DNA from 3 places in the Brevibacterium sp. R8603A2 genome. Region 3 is predicted to be linked to each of the others. Evidence: predicted binding sites of a transcription regulator. Region 3 holds the regulator's gene; each other region holds the start of a gene.

The links. Region 3 encodes HrcA, which represses chaperone genes, less so after heat shock. Its sites were predicted from a motif close to TTNGCACTCGNNNNNNNCGAGTGCNAA; they were not measured.
Region 1: a site for HrcA is predicted at 1,294-1,320, ahead of MTQ12_RS14465 (Hsp20/alpha crystallin family protein). Genes of this name have one in related genera too.
Region 2: a site for HrcA is predicted at 1,772-1,798, ahead of groES (co-chaperone GroES). Genes of this name have one in related genera too.

The regions. Positions count from the first base shown of each region.
Region 1 is NZ_JALLGN010000021.1:10,057-13,329, forward strand. It holds gene MTQ12_RS14455 (FAD-dependent oxidoreductase) at 1-355, shown strand, start outside; gene MTQ12_RS14460 (alpha/beta hydrolase) at 475-1,230, shown strand; gene MTQ12_RS14465 (Hsp20/alpha crystallin family protein) at 1,456-1,788, shown strand; gene MTQ12_RS14470 (general stress protein) at 1,984-2,511, shown strand; partial or broken gene MTQ12_RS14475 (transposase) at 2,522-2,740, opposite strand; gene MTQ12_RS14480 (SDR family oxidoreductase) at 2,776-3,273, opposite strand, start outside.
Region 2 is NZ_JALLGN010000001.1:169,649-172,921, forward strand. It holds gene groL (chaperonin GroEL) at 1-1,219, opposite strand, end outside; gene groES (co-chaperone GroES) at 1,281-1,574, opposite strand; gene MTQ12_RS00750 (AMP-binding protein) at 2,406-3,273, shown strand, end outside.
Region 3 is NZ_JALLGN010000011.1:112,721-115,993, reverse strand. It holds gene MTQ12_RS11880 (16S rRNA (uracil(1498)-N(3))-methyltransferase) at 1-271, opposite strand, end outside; gene dnaJ (molecular chaperone DnaJ) at 268-1,386, opposite strand; gene hrcA (heat-inducible transcriptional repressor HrcA) at 1,401-2,411, opposite strand; gene MTQ12_RS11865 (DUF3097 family protein) at 2,558-3,273, shown strand, end outside.

The DNA.
Region 1 (3,273 bases), on a different contig from region 3:
CCGTCACGGTGACGTGCTGGAGAAGCTCCCCGTGGGGCACGTGTTCGTCTTCGTCGGCGCCGCTCCGGCGACGACGGTATTGAAGGTCGATGTGGCACGCGATCCTGACGGGTACATCCTCACCGGCGCGGAGGCGGAGCTGGCCGGCGCGCGGACGGAAGGAAGCCCCCGCTTCTCTTTGGAGACCACCATCCCCGGGGTCTTCGCTATCGGCGATGTACGGCACGGGTCTGTGAGGCGAATGACCTCGGCTGTGGGTGAGGGCGCCAGTGTGGTCCGGCAGATCCACGAGTACCTGAACGAGGGTCGTCACAGTCGGGTGTGCGCAGGAGCTCCGACATCCAGGGACACCTGATGCCGCAAGCCTCCCCGAACCCGGCAGCCGTGGGAGAACCCGCGGATCCTCCGGTGGCCCATGCGGGCGTAGCGGGCGAGATCCGCTCGACGTTGCGTCGGATGAGGTGGTTTCGCCGCATGCCGGTGCTGCATATCGCCGAGGAACGCGGCGAAGGCCCGACGGTGCTGCTGCTGCACGGTATCGCGTCCTCGTCGGTGACGTTTCACCACGTGATCCCGCTGCTCGAGCGCACCCACCGGTGCATCGCCATCGACCTGCTCGGCTTCGGCGAGTCGCCGGCGCCGGAGTGGGCCGATTACACCCTGGCCGACCATGTCGCCGCTATCGAGCGGACGGTCGCGTCGCTGCGGCTGCGCGAGCCGTTCACTGTGGTCGGGCATTCCATGGGCGCCCTCATCGGCGCCCGGTACGCCGCCCGGCGGCAAAAGCGAGTCGCGAAGCTCGTGATGGTCAGCCCACCTATCTATCTCGCACCCCATGAAATAGGGGACGTCATCGAGCGGACCCGGATGGACTTCTACCTGCGGCTCTACGAGTACCTCCGCACGAACCGGGAGTTCACCCTCCGGCACGCTGCGCTGGTACAGCGGCTGCTGCCCATCCCCAAAGCTGTAGATATCACTGAACGCAACTGGGAGCCATTCGTCAAGTCGTTGCAGCACTCCATCGAGTCACAGACCACTCTCAGCGACATCGCCCATGTCAAAGCCCCCATCGACGTCATCATGGGCGACCTCGACGAGTTCCGCTCCGAAGCCGTGCTGCGCATCGTGGAGCGGATGATGGGGGTCACCGTTCGGCGTGTGCGGGCAACGAACCACCTCATCGGCAAGCGCCTCGCGCGAGTCGTCGCCGAGGCGGTGACAGCATGACGATTTCGCCCAAGAAAGCAGATTCTTGGTACGGGAAATAACCAGATGAAAGCGTCAAAAACGATGGCGCTCCCGCGTGGAGAGTGCTAATTCAAAGGCATCGGGATAGACCCGAGGACCCGCATACGGAAAGGAGATGATTCATCATGGCAATGTCGTTCGATTTTGAGCGAGCTCGACCGCCTCGCGTCCGGCCTGCTTCAGTCCCGTCCGGGACCGCGTGTGATGCCGGTAGACCTGTACCGTGAAGCTGACCGTTACATTCTCACCGCCGACCTGCCCGGGGTCGATCCGGAGTCGGTAGACATCGACGTCGACGGTCAGCTGCTGACCATCCGCGCCCAGCGCACTGCACCCCACACCGAGGGAGCCAAGTGGCTCGTTCAGGAGCGACCGGCGGGTACCTACCTCCGCCAGTTCAGCATCGGTGAGGGTGTGGACTCGGCGAACATCTTCGCCTCGTACGACAACGGCGTGCTGAGCCTGGTCATCCCGGTCAGCGAGAAAGCCAAGCCGCGCAAGTTTCATGTCCTGAGTCAGCACTCGCCTCAGGAGTAACGCCCGGCCGGAGACCCATCGACGAGCCAGAGTTAGCTTCTCGTTCGCAGCACGCGCCGAAAGCAAACAGGGGCGACCTTTCCCTGATGCCGAACGGCGCAACACCCGGCTTCGCAAGACCGGAAGACGGGCGTGCACCCAGCCTTCTGGTCTTAGCACGGTGATTCATCCAGTTTTCACTAAAGGAGTACGCCCATGACCAGCCCCGAGGCCCCTCGCAACAACCCTCCGGAACAGGACGCTAGTGAGCCCCCGTTCACCAATGACCCCCGCTGGAAACAAACGATCGCGCGGTTCTCTGACTACGCCAGTGCGCAGGCAGCGGTTGACCGTCTTTCCGACGCCGGCTTCGCTGTGGAACGAGTAGCGATCGTGGGGCTCGACGTTCGTGTCGTCGAGCATGTACTCGGTCGCTTGACAGGAGGAAAGGCTGCGCTACGGGGCGCAGGCGTTGGAGCATGGTTCGGTGTTCTGCTAGGTCTGCTGTTCGGGCTGTTCGCCCCCGGATTCGGTTGGCTGGCCATCCTGATCATCTCGGTCGCCTCTGGCGCAGTTTGGGGCGCTTTGCTTTACTTCCTTGGACACCTGGCTAAGGGCGGCCGACGGGACTTCGACTCACTGGAGACCCTTGAGGCGGGCCACTACGAGGTCCAAGTGGAAGCACCATACGCTGCGGAGGCCGCTCGTCTCCTCGCGGACCAGACCGCCCACCCCGGAGACTGAAAAGGGCCCTTCACGAATGAGGGTGTAGCGCGAGTCTGAAGCCTCCGGCTTCGAGCAGCGATCTCGCGATGTAGTGGGTGAGGTTGCGGAACCCGAGGGCGGAGCCGTGGAGGTGCTCGAGCCGGCCGTTGATCGCCTCCGTGGGCCCGTTGCTTGTGCCGGGCCGGTCGAAGAAGGCGAGGATGTCGGCGCGTTGCTTCATGGTGCGGCCGAGCTTGCGGATCTCCATACTTGCTTGAAAAACGGAACGAAACCCAGAGCGATTCAAAGATCGCACGGGCGTTCCTTCGGATTCGGTGACCGGCGCAGGACGCGCCGGTCACGGTGAGCCTCGCCTAACGTGACACGAGTTGGGCGAGGCTTACCAACCGAAGGATCGCTCAGCAGGTGATCAGCGGATCTGGCGATGCCGCCACCGTCGACGACCAGCGCCGCCCCGGTCACGTACGACGCCTCATCGCTCGCGAGCCATACGACAGCCGCCGAGATCTCACTCGGCTGTCCCATGCGGTTCAACGGGCGCTCGGCCGCCTCAGCCAGGAATCCGGCCTGGTCCTGTCCCAGCTGGCGAGCCTCGTCGCGCAGCATCCCCGTGTCCACGTCGCCCGGGTTGACGGAGTTGACCCGGATGCCGTCCGGACCATGGTCGATGGCCAGCGCACGGGTCATGTTCACGACCGCGCCCTTCGACGCGCAGTACGAGATCGCCTGACCGCCGCCCTTCAGGCCCCATCCGGAGCCGGTGTTGACGATCGAGCCGCC
Region 2 (3,273 bases), on a different contig from region 3:
CCTCGATGGCGGCACGGGTCGCGGACACGGCGTCCTCGACGCGGTGCTTGCGCTCCTTGAGCTCCACCTCGGTGGCGGCGCCGACCTTGATGACGGCGACTCCGCCGGCGAGCTTCGCCAGGCGTTCCTGCAGCTTCTCCCGATCCCAGTCGGAATCGGTGTTGGCCACCTCGGCGCGGATCTGGGCGACCCGGCCGGCGACGTCGTCATCGGACCCCGCACCGTCGATGACGGTGGTGTTGTCCTTGGTGATCGTCACGGTGCGGGCGCTGCCGAGCTGATCCAGGGTCACCTGGTCGAGCTTCATGCCCATGTCCGCGGTGATGACCTGGCCGCCGGTGAGGACGGCGAGGTCCTCGAGGATCGCCTTGCGACGGTCGCCGAAGCCCGGGGCCTTGACAGCGGCGACGTTGAGGATGCCGCGGATCTTGTTGACCACGAGGGTGGACAGGGCCTCGCCCTCGATGTCCTCGGCCACGATGAACAGCGGCTTGCCGGCCTGCTGCACCTTCTCGAGCACCGGGAGCAGGTCCTGGATGTTCGAGATCTTGCCCTGGTTGATGAGGATGTAGGGATCGCTGAGGACAGCTTCCTGACGATCGGCGTCGGTCACGAAGTACGGAGACAGGAAGCCCTTGTCGAACTGCATGCCTTCGGTGAACTCGAGCTCGACCGAGGAGGCCTGGCTCTCGTCGATCGTGATGACGCCGTCCTTGCCGACCTTGTCGAAGGCCTCGGCGATGAGCTCGCCGATCTCCTGCGACTGGGCGGACAGGGCTGCGACGTGGGCGATCTCCTGGGAGTCGGCCACCTCGCGGGCGATCTTCTTCAGCTGCTCCTCGACGGCGTCGACGGCCTTCTCGATGCCGATCTTGAGCTGGCCGGGTGCGGCACCGGCGGCCACGTTGCGCAGTCCCTCGTGGACGAGGGCCTGGGCGAGCACGGTCGCGGTGGTGGTTCCGTCGCCGGCGACGTCGTTGGTCTTGGTGGCGACTTCCTTGGCGAGCTGGGCGCCGAGGTTCTCGTACGGGTCGTCGAGCTCGACCTCGCGGGCGATGGTCACACCATCGTTGGTGATGGTGGGCGCACCCCACTGCTTGTCGAGCACGACGTTGCGGCCGCGCGGGCCGAGCGTCACCTTGACGGTGTTGGCGAGGACGTCCACGCCGCGCTCGAGCGCCTTGCGGGCGTCATCATCGAACTGCAGAGTCTTGGGCATACGTCACTTCCTTAGAGATTGATGGAATCCGGTGAGCGGATGGAATCCGGTCGGAAGCGGTTCAGCCGATGACGGCGAGCACGTCGCGCGCCGAGAGGACGAGGTACTCCTCGCCCTGGTACTTGACCTCGGTGCCGCCGTACTTGGAGTAGATGACCTTGTCGCCGACGTTGACGTCGAGCGGGACGCGGTTGCCATTGTCGGCGACGCGGCCGGGGCCCACAGCGACGACCTCGCCCTCCTGGGGCTTCTCCTTGGCGGTGTCGGGGATGACGAGACCGGAAGCAGTGGTCTGCTCGGCCTCGACCTGACGGATGACGAGCCGATCTTCGAGCGGCTTGATGGAGACCGACATGTTCGGCACTCTCCTTCGTGTGTAGTCGTTCCGAATTCTCAGATCCGGGGGCGTCCGACGGGCACGCGCACGGTGCGCGCGTGACCGGTGGACGTCCGGTCGACCTCTCGTCGTCGCGGGTGCCGAGTGGCCGGAGCCGTTTCTGAGTCCTGTTAGCACTCACTGGTGTGCTGTGCTAATTCGACTCTAGGACGGGGTTGGCACTCGGTCAACTCGAGTGCCAGATCGAGTGTCGGATTTTGAGTCGGCCCACAGGGAACAGGGTCGTGAGGACCTGCGGTCGGGCCGGCGGGGCCTGAGACGAAGGGGGCCTTTGCCCTGCCCGTCAAGGCTGCAGCCGGCACTGCAGACTCCGTCGCACGCCCGACCTGAAAGCGCGATCGGAACGAGTCTGGGGCTGGAGACTCCCGCGATTCCTGCAGCCGCCCACTCGAACAGACCTGTTTTCGCGGGAGTTTGCAGTTCCGGCAGGAGTTCTATCACCCACCGCCCGCGAATGGGCCGTTCTGAGGTCGTGATGCGTCCAGAAGCGCGATGCAGGCAGAAGCGCGATGCAGGCAGAACCGCGAGGCAGCGAGAAGCGTGATGGAGCCGAGGACCCGGTGGCGCGAACCGCTCTCCTGCGCGTGGACACCATAGTGCGCGCCCTTGACACCTGGTCTAAAATCGCCCTAGCGATCATTCACTGATTCTGTCGCCGAGGTGCCGGCCCGGTCACCGGGCACGTTGCCTCAGCTCGCGCTCGCCCGCCGGGCGGAGCCCCCGTCCACGAGCACCCGCACCGCCGCACGCACCACCCGTCACCGCTGAACACAGTCGTTTGGAGGCCCCATGTTCACCACGCCCGCCGAGATCTACGAGCACTCGTTCCGGATCCACGCCACCCGCCCCGCCGTCCGCGAGGACGACCGCGAGTTCACCTATCGCGACATCTGGGCCTGGTCGGACGCCACGATCGATCTGCTCCGCGAGCTCGGCGTCGGCCCCGGTGACGTCGTCGCGATGTACGCGGGCAACCGCGCCGAATGGATCGTCTTCGACACCGCCGTCGCCCGGCTCGGCGCGGTGAAGACCCCGGCGAACTACATGTCCGCGCTCGACACCGTGCTCTACCAGCTCGAGTTCGCCGGCGCCTCCGTCGTCATCACCGACTACGAGCTCGGCAGCGCGCTCGCCGAGCGCCTCGCCAGCAACCCCGAGGCCCCCGCCGGCACCACCACCCCCGGCCGCCCGCGGATCGTCCAGCTCTCCGATCCGGCCGGCCGCACGATCCCCGGCGCGATCCCCTTCCCCGAGGTCCCGGGAGCCGACTACACCCCGCGGGCCGGCGAGATCCCGGCCGACCCGCACGTCCGATCCCAGCTCAACTTCACCGGCGGCACCACCGGTCGGCCCAAGGCGGTCGCCCACACCCGCCGCTCGGCGGCCGCCGCGTTCTACATCCAGATGATCGAGGCGGACATCGCCGTCGGCGAGCAGATGCTCGTCATGTCCCCGCTCGCCCACGCCGCCGGCGCCCTCGCGCTCGCCGGGATCGGCCGCGGCGCCACCGTGCGCATCCTCGCGGCCTTCGACGCCCAGCGCGTCGTCGATCTCCTCATCGAGGAGGGCATCACCTGGACCTTCATGGTCCCGACGATGATCTATCGGGTGCTCGACATCATCGACGCCCTCGACGAGCTCCCCGATCTGCGCCTGC
Region 3 (3,273 bases):
CCTGCTTGGCGAGCGCCTGGACGAGCACAAGGCCGGGTGCCGGCTCCGGGTCCCGGGTGCATGCGGTGACCTCGACGGTGAGCGCATCCGGTGCGGCCGCCGTGATCGTGCCGGTGATCCGCAGGCCGCGGCCGTCGACGAGCTGGAGGGGTTCGCCGGTGCGCATCCGGCGCACGCGGACTGCGTGGCCGGCCACGTCGGGCCCGCACGCCACCCGCTCGCCCACCGGTGCCGGGGCGAGCCCGTCGGCGAGGTAGACAGGGAGGCTCACCGGCCGGCGAACCTCTCCCGGATCCGGCTGAAGCGGCTCTTCGACTGCTCGCCGACGATCGCCTCGGGCTCGACCTCGTCGCGCGCCTCGGCGAGCTGCTCGAGCAGCTCCCGCTGCCGGGCGTCGAGCTTGTTCGGCGTCTGCACGACGACGGTGACGAGCATGTCCCCGCGCGAGGAGTGCCGCAGGCGGGTGGCCCCGAGACCGGGCAGGCGCTTGACGGTGCCGGACTGGAGACCGGGCTCGATCTCGATCGTCTGCACGCCATCGAAGGTCTCGAGCTGGACCGCGGAGCCCAGGGCGGCAGCGGTCATCGGGACGGTGAGCATGCACCGCAGGTGGTCGCCGTCGCGGGTGAAGACCGGGTGGTCGATCACCCGGATCTCGAGGTAGAGGTCACCGGGCGGTCCCCCGCCCGGACCCACCTCGCCCTGCCCGGCGAGCTTGATGCGCACGCCGTCGGACACGCCGGCGGGGATCCGCACGGGCAGTGAGCGCTCCGCTCGGACGCGGCCGTCGCCGCCGCAGCTCGTGCACGGGTCGGTGATGCGGGTGCCGTAGCCGCCGCAGTTGTTGCAGGTCTGGTTGGTGACCATCTGGCCGAGCAGGGTGCGGGTCATCTGCTGAATGCTGCCGGTGCCGTGGCACAGCGAGCAGGTCTCCGCCGAGGTGCCCGGCCGGGCACCGTCGCCGTCGCAGGTCCCGCACACCTCGGCGGTGACGATCTCGACGGTCTCGGTGTCGCCGAAGACGGCCGTCTCGAGGTCGATCTCGACCTCGATGAGCGCGTCCTTGCCGCGCCGCTGCCGGGAGGCCGGCTGCGTGCGCCCTGCCCCGCCCATGCCGCCGCCGAAGAACGTCTCGAACAGGTCGGAGAAGCCGCCGAAGTCGCCGCCCCCGAATCCCTGCCCGGAGCCGGAGCCGCCGAGGTCGTAGTTCTGCCGCTTGTTCGGATCCGAGAGGATCTCGTAGGCGACGGCGACCTCCTTGAACTCGGCCTCGTGCCCCGGGTTGACGTCGGGGTGGAGCTTCCGGGCGAGCCTCCGGTAGGCCTTCTTGATCTCGTCGGGGGTGGCGTCGCGGTCGACGCCCAGGGTTGCGTAATGATCGCTCACTCAGAGTCCTTTGCTTATTCCGAGAGGATGACGGAGACGTACTTGGCGACGGCGCGCACGGCGGCCATCGTGGTCGGGTAGTCCATGCGGGTGGGGCCGAGGACGGCGAGCTTCGCCTCGGAGTCGTCGGTGCCGTAGCCGGTGGCCACGACCGAGGTGCTCGCGAAGGACTCGACCGGGTTCTCCCGGCCGATCCGCACGCTCACGCGCCCGGTCTCCGCGACCATCGAGGTCAGCAGCTTGAGGAGCACGACCTGCTCCTCGAAGGCCTCGAGCAGGGGGCCGATGTGCGCTCCGAGGTCCCGCCCGGAGCGGGCGAGGTTCGCGGTGCCGGCCATGACGAGCCGGTCCTGCCGGGTCGAGCGGGCGAGATCGGTGACGACCTCGCTGATCGCGGCGGCGACGTCCCGCAGCCCCGGCGGCACGCTCACCGTGTCGCAGGCCGCCGCGACCCGGTCGAGCCGGGTGCGGTGGAGGACCTCGTTGAACGCATCGCGCAGCAGGGCGATGTCGGTCTCGCCGAGCGGCATCCCGGAGTCGACGATCCGCTGCTCGACCTGCCCGGAGTCGGTGATGAGGACGACGAGCAGGCGGTGCGGGGCGATGTCGACGAGCTCGAGGTGGCGCACCTGGGAGGTCGTGGCCATGGGGTACTGGACGACGGCGACCTGGTGCGTGAGCGAGGCGAGGAGGCGGACCGTGCGGTCGAGCATGTCGTCGATGTCGACGGGGCGCTCGATGATCCGCGCGATCGCCCGCTTCTCCGCCGCGGACAGCGGCTTGACCTCGTCGAGCCGGTCGACGAACATCCGATAGCCCTTGTCGGTGGGGATGCGCCCGGCCGAGGTGTGCGGCTGCGCGATGAGCCCCTCCTGCTCGAGGGCGACCATGTCGTTGCGGATCGTCGCCGAGGACACCTCGAGGCCGTGGCGCTCGACGAGCGCCTTGGATCCGACGGGCTCGTTCGTCGCGACGTAGTCCTCGACGATGGCCCGCAGCACGCGGGCGCGGCGGCCGTCATTCATCGCGCTCCCCCCCCTGTCCGGCTCCCGTTCGACTGCTCGGTTCTTCGGCTCTCGACTGTCTGGCACTCCACATGTTCGAGTGCCAATCCTACGCCTGTGGGCGGGTGAGTCCCAAAACCCGGGTGCGGGCGACCTACAGTGGCCTGATGACCTATTCCGACCCCTACGGCCGTGATGTGCTCTCCGCCTCCTCCCCCCGCTCCCGGCGCCGTCCGGAGTCCAACGAGGTGCCCGTCGCCCCGGGCCTCGTCGTCGAGGATGCAGAGAGCGGCTGGGTGGGCGCGATCGTCGGCTTCGAGAAGACGAGCGCCGGCCACGTCGTCCACCTCGAGGACCGGCGCGGGCGCACGCGCCCGTTCCCGCTCGGCCCGGGCTACCTCATCGACGGCTCCCCCGTGCGCCTCGTCCGCCCTGTCCCGCGCACCCGGGCTCCCGGCCGCACCGCCTCGGGCTCGGTGGCCGTGCCCGAGGCGCGCGCCCGGGTGGCCCGGGGCTCGCGGATCTGGGTCGAGGGCAAGCACGACGCGGAGCTCGTGGAGAAGATCTGGGGCGACGACCTGCGGGTCGAGGGGGTCGTCGTCGAACCGCTCGGCGGGCTCGACGACGTGGCCGACCGGCTCGTCGAGTTCGGTCCCGATGCCGCGCACCGGGTCGGCGTCCTCGCCGACCACCTCGTGGCCGGCTCGAAGGAGATGCGGATCGCCGAGGCGGTGACCCGGGATCCGCGCTACGCCGGTGTCGTGCACTTCATCGGCCACCCCTACGTCGACATCTGGCAGGCCGTCCACCCGGCCGTCGTCGGGATCGCCGCGTGGCCCGAGGTGCCGCGCGGGGAGGACTGGAAGACCGGGGTGCTCCGCCG